One region of the Gordonia pseudamarae genome, then DNA from elsewhere that is predicted to be linked to it. Evidence: predicted binding sites of a transcription regulator. Region 1 holds the regulator's gene; each other region holds the start of a gene.
What was found. Region 1 encodes LexA, which represses DNA repair genes until DNA is damaged. Its sites were predicted from a motif close to CGAACANNTGTTCG; they were not measured.

Region 1 (3,277 bases):
CATCACCTTTTCCCGGCTGAACGGTTCGGTGACCCCGTTGCGTTTGACCACCGACAGCACCGCACTCTCGACCGTGGAGAAGCGGCGGCCGCACTCCTGGCATGCCCGCCTGCGCCGGATCGCCTGCCCTTCGTCGGCGACACGCGAGTCGATGACCTTGGTGTCTTCGTTGCGGCAAAACGGGCAGCGCATGTTGTCCTCATGACCGTTGCGGGGCGCACCGGCGCACCGCGGAACGGTCACACCGTGTCGGTTTCCGACTGGACCCTGTGGCATGAGAATACCGCCGTCCGGCGACGGGTTCGATCCAGCCCTCAAGCCGGCTACCGCCGCACAGCGCATGTTTATCGGCTTTCCGGCGTGGTCCCGGCTCATCGGTACCGCGGAACGAGCAGCGGCTGCCCGACCGTCAGACCCGAACCGGCCAGGTCGTTGAGCTCGCGAATCTGCTCGGCGACCACCTCGACGGGATGCTCCGGGGCCACCCGCGCGGCAACCGCCGACAACGATTCCCCCGAGCGCACATAGACAAGTGAGCTTCCGTCGGGGTCGGGGGCGACCACGGCGGCGTAGTTGTTGCCGACCACGATCAGCACCCACACGAGCACCGCCAGCGCGGCACCGACCAGCACCGCCGCCGTGACCGCCCGGCGCCGGGCGATGGTCTCCCACGAAGTCATCCCCCGCGGATCGTGTGCCGGTGCGGCACAACGGGTCCCCGCCGGCCGGGTGCGACCAGGCGGCGCCGGGCGGCCACCGGCGTCACGCCGGCCGACCGGGCGCTCCCGGACACTCCGGGAACTCACACGCACATCGCCGCGGGGTGCGTCGGCACGTCGCGCCGGGCGGCGGACCTGGTCTGCGAATGTCGCGGGCATGGCAACCACCTCCGAGGTTGTTCGATCAGTTGTTCGATGAACTGATGTTCGATTATTACCACGGGGGTGCGACAAAGTCGCCCCTATCTCGAACAAACGTTTGATACCAGCGGAAAGTTCGTCTACGCTGACGTTCGAATATCTCAACGAATCAAGAGATCAACCCACGCGCGGCAGGCCTGACCGACAGGAGAGAACATCCATGAGTGAGAAGACCGGCAAACCGTCCGGCACAACCGATGTCGCCGTGGCGGAGAAATCGCTGACGCCGCGCCAGCGTGCTGTGCTGGAGGTTATCCGGACCTCGGTGCGCGAGCGCGGGTACCCGCCGAGCATCCGCGAAATCGGCGACGAGGTCGGCCTGGCCTCGACCTCATCGGTGGCTCACCAACTGCGCACCCTCGAACGCAAAGGCCTGCTCAAGCGCGACCACAACCGTCCGCGCGCGGTCAACGTCCAGGACGCCCACCAAACACCCGCCGCATCGTCGGCCGTCGACGACGCGCTGCCCACACCCACTTTCGTACCCGTGCTCGGCCGGATCGCCGCCGGTGGACCGATTCTCGCCGAAGAGGCCGTCGAGGACGTGTTCCCCCTCCCGCGCGAACTCGTCGGCGAGGGTTCGCTGTTCATGCTCCGGGTGGTCGGCGAATCGATGATCGACGCGGCCATCTGCGATGGCGACTGGGTGGTCGTCCGGCAGCAGAACGTCGCCGATAACGGCGATATCGTCGCGGCGATGATCGACGGCGAGGCCACGGTCAAGACATTCAAACGCAAGGACGGCCATGTGTGGCTGATGCCGCACAACGAGCACTTCCAGCCGATTCCCGGCGACGACGCCGCGATTCTCGGCAAGGTCGTCACGATTCTGCGGCGCGTGTAGTCCAGAACCCGCCGACCCGCACCGCCCCCGGGCCGTTGCACGGGCCGATCGGGGTCGGTGCCTATTCGGTGTGGCCTACAGCACGATCGCCGCCACCGCGGTACGCGCGGCTTCGGGATCGGCTGCCGCCAGCGCTGCCTGCGCGGCCTCGCGGCACTGATCGCTGGTCGTCTCCGCCAGCCGCGCCCCCACCGCCGCGGCGGCCACCGGCGCACTCGACAACGATGTGATGCCCATACCGACCAGAACACACGCCAGCAGTGGGTCCGCGGCGGCCTCCCCGCACACGCCGACAGGTTTTCCGAGATCCTGACCGGCCCGCGCCACAGTGGCGACCAAATGCAGAACCGCCGGCTGCCACGGGTCGGTGAGCGCGGCGAGTTCGGCCGACATCCGGTCGGCGGCCATCGTGTACTGGGTCAGGTCGTTGGTGCCGATCGAGACGAAGTCGACCTTGGACAGGATCGCGGGTGCGAGCACGGCCGCAGCGGGGATCTCGATCATCACACCGGCCACCAGCCCGCGGCCGCGTACCTCGGCGGCGAACTCTTCGGCCTCGCGAGCGTCGGCGATCATCGGCGCCATCACCCACGGTGTGACGCCCGCGGTTTCGGCGGCCCGGCCGATGGCGTCGAGCTGGTGGGCACGGATCTCCGGGTGTACCGAGGCGATCCGGTTACCGCGCACACCCATCGCCGGGTTGGGCTCGTGTTCCTGAGAGACGAACTTCAGCGGTTTGTCCGACCCCGCGTCCAGTGTCCGGATGACAACCTTGCGGCCGTCGAACGCATCGATCACCTCGCGGTAGAGCGCGGCCTGCTCATCGACGGACGGCTCGTCGGCCCTGTCCAGAAAGGCGAGTTCGGTCCGGAACAGCCCAACCCCCTCGACGGGATGGGCGGTCGCCGCCCGTGCCGAGGTGCCATCGGCCACGTTGGCCAGCACGGACACGGGGTGTCCGTCGGCGGTGCGGCCCGGACCGGTCCACGCCGCGGCCGCCAGCGCGGCGCGCCTGCTTTCCTCGACGCGGGACCGGGCCCGGGTCTGATCAGGTTCGATCTCCACGACGCCGGTGGTGCCGTCCACCAGTACCGCGGTGCCCGCGGCCACGCCGGCGAGATCGGTGACCGCGACAACGCAGGGGATACCCAGTTGGCGCGCGATGATCGCGGTGTGGCTGGTCGGCCCGCCGAGCCGGGTGACCAGCGCGGTGACCAGCGCCGGGTCCAGTCCCGCGGTGTCGGCGGGGGCCAGATCGTCGGCCACCAGGATCGACGGCGTATCCGGTACCGGCACACCGGGTTCGGGCACACCTAGCAGTTCGGCCACGACGCGGTCGCGCACGTCGTTGAGATCGGTGACGCGTTCGGCCATCAGCCCACCCAGCTTGGTGAACAGCGCCGCGAACTCCTCGGTGGCCGCGATCGTCGCGCCGGGTGCCTGCTCACCCTTGCCGATCAACTTCTTGACCGCACCCACCCAACCCCGGTCCTCGGCCAGACCCGCGGTAGCC
Region 2 (3,277 bases), 2.0 Mb from region 1:
GTGACAGCGTTGACGCACGCGATCGGCCAGCGCTCGCCGGCCGGCACCATCGTCCACAGCGACCGCGGGAGCCAATTCAGGTCCCGGAAATTCGTTCACGCGTTGTCCCACAATGGGTTACGGGGATCGATGGGGCGGGTCGGGGCGGCCGGCGACAACGCAGCAATGGAGTCGTTCTTCGCGTTGTTGCAGAAGAATGTGCTCGACCGTCAGCGGTGGTCGACCCGCGAGGAACTACGGCTGGCGATCGTGGTCTGGATTGAGCGGACCTATCACCGCAAGCGCCGGCAGCGCCGCCTGGGCCGGCTCACCCCGGTCGAGTTTGAGACCATTAACAATGCCGCATAGACGGCCTGAACCGCTCAACCCCACGAGTCAACCGAAGTGGGGGCAGTCCCTACCCCCTGGATCACGAACATTCTTCACGCTACGAAAGTGATTGCTGGTCTGTCTGATCGGACAGTCAACACGGCGACGGCGCGATTGTCCAGGGTCGAGGTAGGAGCTGTGGATGAATCGGTCAACAACAGGGCCGGTGGCCACCCACGGTGGCGGCACGGGTGCTATGTCGGCGGTCCGCAAGAGTCACGGCGATCAGTCAACCGAGCAACGTGGCATCGTCGAGCAACTCCGTGTCGACAACAGCGACCTGTATGAGGCGTACATTGGGAATCCTGTGACGAAGGGTAGGATATTGCCGAACGCGTCAGTTTGTCGGATCGGTTTCGAGTGCTTCGACGAATCCGCCGGGTTTGCAGGTACGGTTGGCAGGGCATCGCCGTGGGCAGTACAGGCTGTCATCCCTATCGATGAATCAGTATCACTGGTCGTCTTAGCTGTGGTGTAACCCGTGTATTGAACGGCCTTCGATGCAGTCACCATGGTGATTCTTGGAGTGTAGAGGCTCGACGTCGAACGCCAGTTTCAGTAGTTTTTCGGCTGCCTGCTCGGCAGCCTTCCCCCGCGCGTTCCACCATGCCGGATCGGACTCCACCTCCCCGGATACATCAAAGGCGTACTGCTGAAAGAACTAGCCAATCTGTGTGATTGGACAGTAAACACGGTGGCGGCACTCTTGTCCAGAGTGGATGCGGGGTGTGGATAGGAATATAGGTATCGAACAAGCCGCTGAGTTCGGAGTCGGCGTCGATCGCGCCGGGGAGCGGGTCCATGAGCGCGAAGATGCCGGGGGCATCGTCGTAGTGACCGTCGTAGCGGGTGAGGTTGGCGGCGGAGAGTCTGTCGATGCCGGACTGGACGTCGACGATGGTGTTGTCGAGGTCGACATACAGGATCTTCTTCATGACGTAAGCATGTCTGTGAGGTACGATATCTGCTGGCCAGCCGGCATTCCGAAGCCACGTGCATTCGTTCGATCAGATGAATCTCAACCACCGTGCGCAATGTCAGATCAAAATCCACGGTTCGAACGTATGATCGGTATATGGCTTGGGGAGAAGCACACCACGACGGCGAATCGTGTTCGACCGATTCGCCGGTGGCGACGATATCGGACCGCCGCTCACCCTTACGGATGGTGCGCGAGACCGCATCCGACAACGACCTGTCGGCACCTGAGCTGGTGGAGGTGCTCGCCCATTGCGCGTCGACGGTGGCCGCCGCCCAGTACCGAATGATCAGGACGGCCAGCCTGATTCACGACGAGCGCGCCGAAGAACACGCCTATGAGTGCAGTCTGGTCGACTCGGGTGAACGTACTCCGGCCGAGTTGATGGATTCGGTTGCCGCAGGTAAAGATCCGCATAGAGATTTCGGCCCGGACGGTCTCGAACGCGCAATCGCGGAGGTGGGTGCGGTGTTGACGGTCACTCCGGCCCGCGCCAAGGCGTTGATCATCGCGGGCGACGCAGCCCGCTACCGTCTGGTGTTCACCTCGCACACGCTGGCCGAGGGACGTATCGATCTTGACCGATTCCTGCGCGCTGTCACACGCACCGACCTGTGCTCCCCGGAGGCGATCGCCGATATCGACGCTCACCTGGCCGGGGCGATCCTGGACAACCCGCCGATGTCCACGATCCGCTTCACCACCCTTGTCGACGCGTTGATTGCCCGCTGGGATCCCGAGTCTGTGCGTCGGCAGACCGAACGCAACAAATCCGACCGCAAGGTCACCATCACCCCCGACCGTTTCGCCCGCGGCAACTCGCGTCTTGGAGCGTCGCTACCGGCAACGGACGGCGCAACGGTTGACGCCACCCTGAACGCGATGGCGGGTTCGGTCCACTCAGCCGACCCACGCAACAAGCAACAACGCCGCGCCGACGCCCTGGTCGCGCTCGCCAAAGGCCGCACTGATCTGCCGTGCCTGTGCCCAGCCTGCACCGCCTTCGCCGACATCGACGAGGTGCCAGAGCCCGCCGATCGCGACGAGGCATCGCAGACGAGCGCTGCCGACGCCCGTATGGGTGCCCGTCCGGTGTTCCACATTGTGGTGAACCTGTCGACTCTCCTCGGCCTGGACAACGACCCCGGTTTCCTCGACGGGCACGGCATCGTCGACGCCACCACGTTGCGCTCCCTGCTGGCTGAGGCAGACCGCAGCTACATCAACCGCCACGCTGCGCAGCCAGACACTCAGCCAACCAAGTACACCCCGAGCCGAAAGCTGATCAACCTCGTCAAAGCGGGTGAGCTGTGCTGCACATTCCCCGGCTGCAACGCCCACGTCTGGACCGCCGACATAGACCACACCGTCCCGTTCGACCACCGCAATCCCACCTGCGGAGGACAAACCGTCCTCGGCAACCTCAAACCGCTATGCCGCTTTCACCACCGCGCAAAGACCTTCACCTCCTGGCAGGACTACCAGGACGACCTCGGCCGCGGCTGGTTCCAATCACCCACAGGCCACATGTTCTACGGCGCCTTCTTCACTGGCCGAACTCTGTTCCCAGGCCTCATCCCGCACCGAGACCCCGAACATCCTGGCCGCGCCACCCTCGATGCCGCCCGCCGCAAACGGATCGCCAAACAAGCCGATGACCAGCGGCGATGGGACGAAGCTAACCCACCTCCGTTCTAGACTAGTAGGGATGGGCGCCGACTGACGGTCTTGATGTTGTTTCCCGCTCAGGATCGTGCAACTCCGCTGCGGGAAGTCGTGGGGCGGGGCGGGGATACCCTACGGCTTCTGCTGATTCGCTCACTGTAAGATCGCCAGATTCAGTTCGGGCGAGTAGCTGACATCCGATGCGGCGCTGCTGAATGCCGATCTCGAAGCCCGTGCGCAAGCGCTCGGCATTCAGATCTCGGA
Region 3 (3,277 bases), 140 kb from region 1:
CACCGACCAGCGTGAACGGTGCGACGTCGAGCGGGATGGACGTGGCGCCGGGGCCCTTGCCGACCACCACGTCGACCCGGAAATCCTCCATCGCCAGATACAGCATCTCCTCGGCGGGCCGGGCGATTCGGTGGATCTCGTCGATGAACAGCACATCTCCCTCGACCAGGTTCGACAGCATCGCCGCCAGGTCCCCGGCCCGTTCGAGGGCGGGTCCGGAGGTGACACGGATGGCCGCACCCATCTCCGAGGCGATGATCATCGCCAGCGATGTCTTGCCCAGGCCGGGCGGACCCGACAGCAGGATGTGATCGGGGGTGCTGCCCCGGCCCTTGGCGCCCTGCAACACCAGGTCGAGTTGTTCGCGCACCTTGGGCTGGCCGATGAAATCAGCCAGCGACCGGGGCCGCAGGCCGGCGTCGAAATCGCCGTCACCGGGCATCGGCACGGCACTCACCTCCGAGAACTGTCCCGGGTCGTCGGTGTCCATCACTGCCTCCCCTCGCCGGTCATGACGTCTTGCCGAGGGCACCCAGAGCGATGCGCAGCACCGTGGACGCGTCGGCGGACGGATTGTCGGCGAGCACCGCCTGCACGGCCTTCTCCGCCGCCGCGGCGGTGAAGCCGAGACCGACGAGCGCGTCGTTGACCTGTCCCCGTACCGAACCCGCGGCACCGGTCGCACCACCGGCACCGGCACTGGTCGGCATCTCCACCTTGTCCCGCAACTCGACGACGAGTCGTTCGGCGACCCGCTTGCCGATACCCGGCACCGATATGAGCGCCTTGGTATCCGAATCGGCCAGTGCGCGCCGCAGCGCGTCGGGTTCGAGTACCGCCAGAGTGGCCATCGCCAGGCGCGGGCCCACCCCGGTGACCGTCTGCAACAGCCCGAACAGCGACCGCGCGTCCGGATCGACGAAACCGTAGAGGGTCATCGAGTCCTCACGCACGATCATCGTGGTGAGCAGGGTGGCCTCGGCCCCCCGCCGAACCGTGGCCACCGTGGGCGGGGTGACCAGCACCCGGTACCCGACACCACCACAGTCGATGACCACATGATCGAGCGCGATATCGATCACCGGCCCGCGGACCGACGCGATCACCGGGCCCCTCCTGTCCGGTCGGCGCGCGCACAGTTGCGCGCAGACGCGATCACCGGACACCGCCCGCGGCCTCGGCGACGCGGGCCCGGTGCCGCGCGGCGAGGGCGTCGGCCCTGCGTTTGGCCTCCTCCATCCGTTCGGCCATCGGACCGCGCCAGCAGTGGCAGATCGCCAGCGCGAGCGCGTCGGCGGCGTCGGCCGGTTTCGGTGCGGTCTGCATCCCGAGGATCCTCGTCACCATGGTGGTGACCTGTGCCTTGTCGGCGCGGCCGCTGCCGGTGACCGCGGCCTTGACCTCGGAGGGGGTGTGGAAGCGCACCGGCACATCGCGCTGACCGGCGGCCAGCGCGATCACTCCCCCGGCCTGCGCGGTACCCATCGCCGTGGACACCTGGTTCTGAGCGAATACCCGCTCGATGGCGACGACGTCGGGCCGGTGGACGTCGAGCCAGTGGCAGGCCGCGGTATAGACCGCCAGCAGCCGTTGCGAGAGTTCCATGTCGGTGGGAGTGCGCACCACGTCGACATCGAGGGCGGTGACCGAGCGGCCCTTACCGGACTCGACCAGCGCGATACCGCATCTGGTCAATCCCGGATCCACACCCATCACCCGCACCCGCGCACCTCCCGGCATAGAGAACAACTGTTCGACATGGTAGCCGGTCGGCGCCGCGACGCTCACAACAACACTCCGCACTCCACGTCCCCAACACCGGGCCATGGCCGGGCAACCACGAAGGCGCCGCCCGTGGGCGGCGCCTTCGTGGAGTGAACGGCTCAGTCGTTCTCGAGTTCGGCGAGCACCTCGTCGCTGATGTCGACGTTGCTGTACACGTTCTGCACGTCGTCGGAGTCCTCGAGCGCGTCGATGAGTTTGAACACCTTGCGCGCGCCGTCGGCGTCGACCGCGACCTCGACCGACGCGCGGAAGCTGGCCTCGGCCGAGTCGTAGTCGATCCCGGCCTCCTGCAGCGCCGAGCGCACGGCGATCAGGTCGGTGGGTTCACTGACGATCTCGAAGGTGTCGCCCAGGTCGGAGACCTCCTCGGCGCCGGCCTCGAGGACGGCCATGAGTACGTCGTCCTCGCTCTGGTCGTTCTTCTCCAGGGTGACCACGCCCTTGCGGGTGAACAGGTAAGACACCGAACCCGGGTCTGCCATGTTGCCGCCGTTGCGGGTCATCGCCGTCCGCACCTCACCGGCGGCGCGGTTGCGGTTGTCGGTGAGGCATTCGATGAGAATCGCCACCCCGTTGGGTCCGTAGCCCTCGTACATGATGGTCTGCCAGTCGGCACCGCCGGCCTCTTCGCCACCACCGCGTTTGCGGGCGCGCTCGATATTGTCGTTGGGAACCGACGACTTCTTGGCCTTCTGAATGGCGTCGAACAGGGTCGGATTACCTGCCGGATCACCGCCACCGGTGCGCGCCGCCACCTCGATGTTCTTGATCAGCTTGGCGAACATCTTGCCGCGCTTGGCGTCGATGACCGCCTTCTTGTGCTTGGTGGTGGCCCATTTGGAATGGCCGCTCATAGTTCTCCCGGTGTCGTCGTTCCCGTTGCGTTCGCGTGGTGCCCGGCCGGTGATCGTGCGGCACCGGCCGTGCGCGCACGATTGTCGGCGTGCGATCAGGTGTCGATAGTACCGACGCCGCGATCGGAGCCGGAAACCTCCCGAACCATGTCGACGAAATAGGCGTGCACCCGGTGATCGCCGGTGACCTCCGGATGGAACGAGGTCGCCAGTACATTGTCCTGTCGCACCGCGACGATCCGCCCCTGTGCGGGGCCGTCGGGGACCCGGGCCAGGACCTGTACCTCCGGTGCCACCGACTCCACCCACGGCGCGCGGATGAACACCGCCCGCATCGGCCCCGCATCGGCCCCGTCGGTGATGCCGGCGATCTCCAGATCCGTCTCGAAGGACTCCACCTGTCGGCCGAAAGCGTTGCGGCGCACAGTGATATCGAGTGCATCCAGATGCCGGGCGTCGGGTCTGGTATCGAGGATCGTGCTGGCGAGCATGATCATCCCCGCACACGAGCCGTATGCCGGCAGCCCGTCGGCCAGCCGCCGCGACAGCGGTTCGAACAGCTCGAGCACCGTCAGCAGATGACTCATCGTGGTGGACTCACCCCCGGGGATGACCAGACCGTCGACGGCGTCGAGTTC

Region 2: a site for LexA is predicted at 1,427-1,440, ahead of GII31_RS00950 (HNH endonuclease signature motif containing protein). Genes of this name have one in related genera too.
Region 3: a site for LexA is predicted at 1,743-1,756, ahead of ruvC (crossover junction endodeoxyribonuclease RuvC). Genes of this name have one in related genera too.

The regions. Positions count from the first base shown of each region.
Region 1 is NZ_CP045809.1:2,200,759-2,204,035, reverse strand. It holds gene nrdR (transcriptional regulator NrdR) at 1-192, opposite strand, end outside; gene GII31_RS09730 (LysM peptidoglycan-binding domain-containing protein) at 372-680, opposite strand; gene lexA (transcriptional repressor LexA) at 1,081-1,764, shown strand; gene ptsP (phosphoenolpyruvate--protein phosphotransferase) at 1,840-3,277, opposite strand, start outside.
Region 2 is NZ_CP045809.1:234,983-238,259, forward strand. It holds one part of gene GII31_RS00940 (IS3 family transposase) at 1-348, shown strand, start outside; partial or broken gene GII31_RS22710 (ISL3 family transposase) at 536-667, shown strand; gene GII31_RS00945 (hypothetical protein) at 1,008-1,304, opposite strand; gene GII31_RS00950 (HNH endonuclease signature motif containing protein) at 1,445-3,046, shown strand.
Region 3 is NZ_CP045809.1:2,336,306-2,339,582, reverse strand. It holds gene ruvB (Holliday junction branch migration DNA helicase RuvB) at 1-490, opposite strand, end outside; gene ruvA (Holliday junction branch migration protein RuvA) at 510-1,106, opposite strand; gene ruvC (crossover junction endodeoxyribonuclease RuvC) at 1,156-1,722, opposite strand; gene GII31_RS10305 (YebC/PmpR family DNA-binding transcriptional regulator) at 1,884-2,639, opposite strand; gene pdxT (pyridoxal 5'-phosphate synthase glutaminase subunit PdxT) at 2,735-3,277, opposite strand, start outside.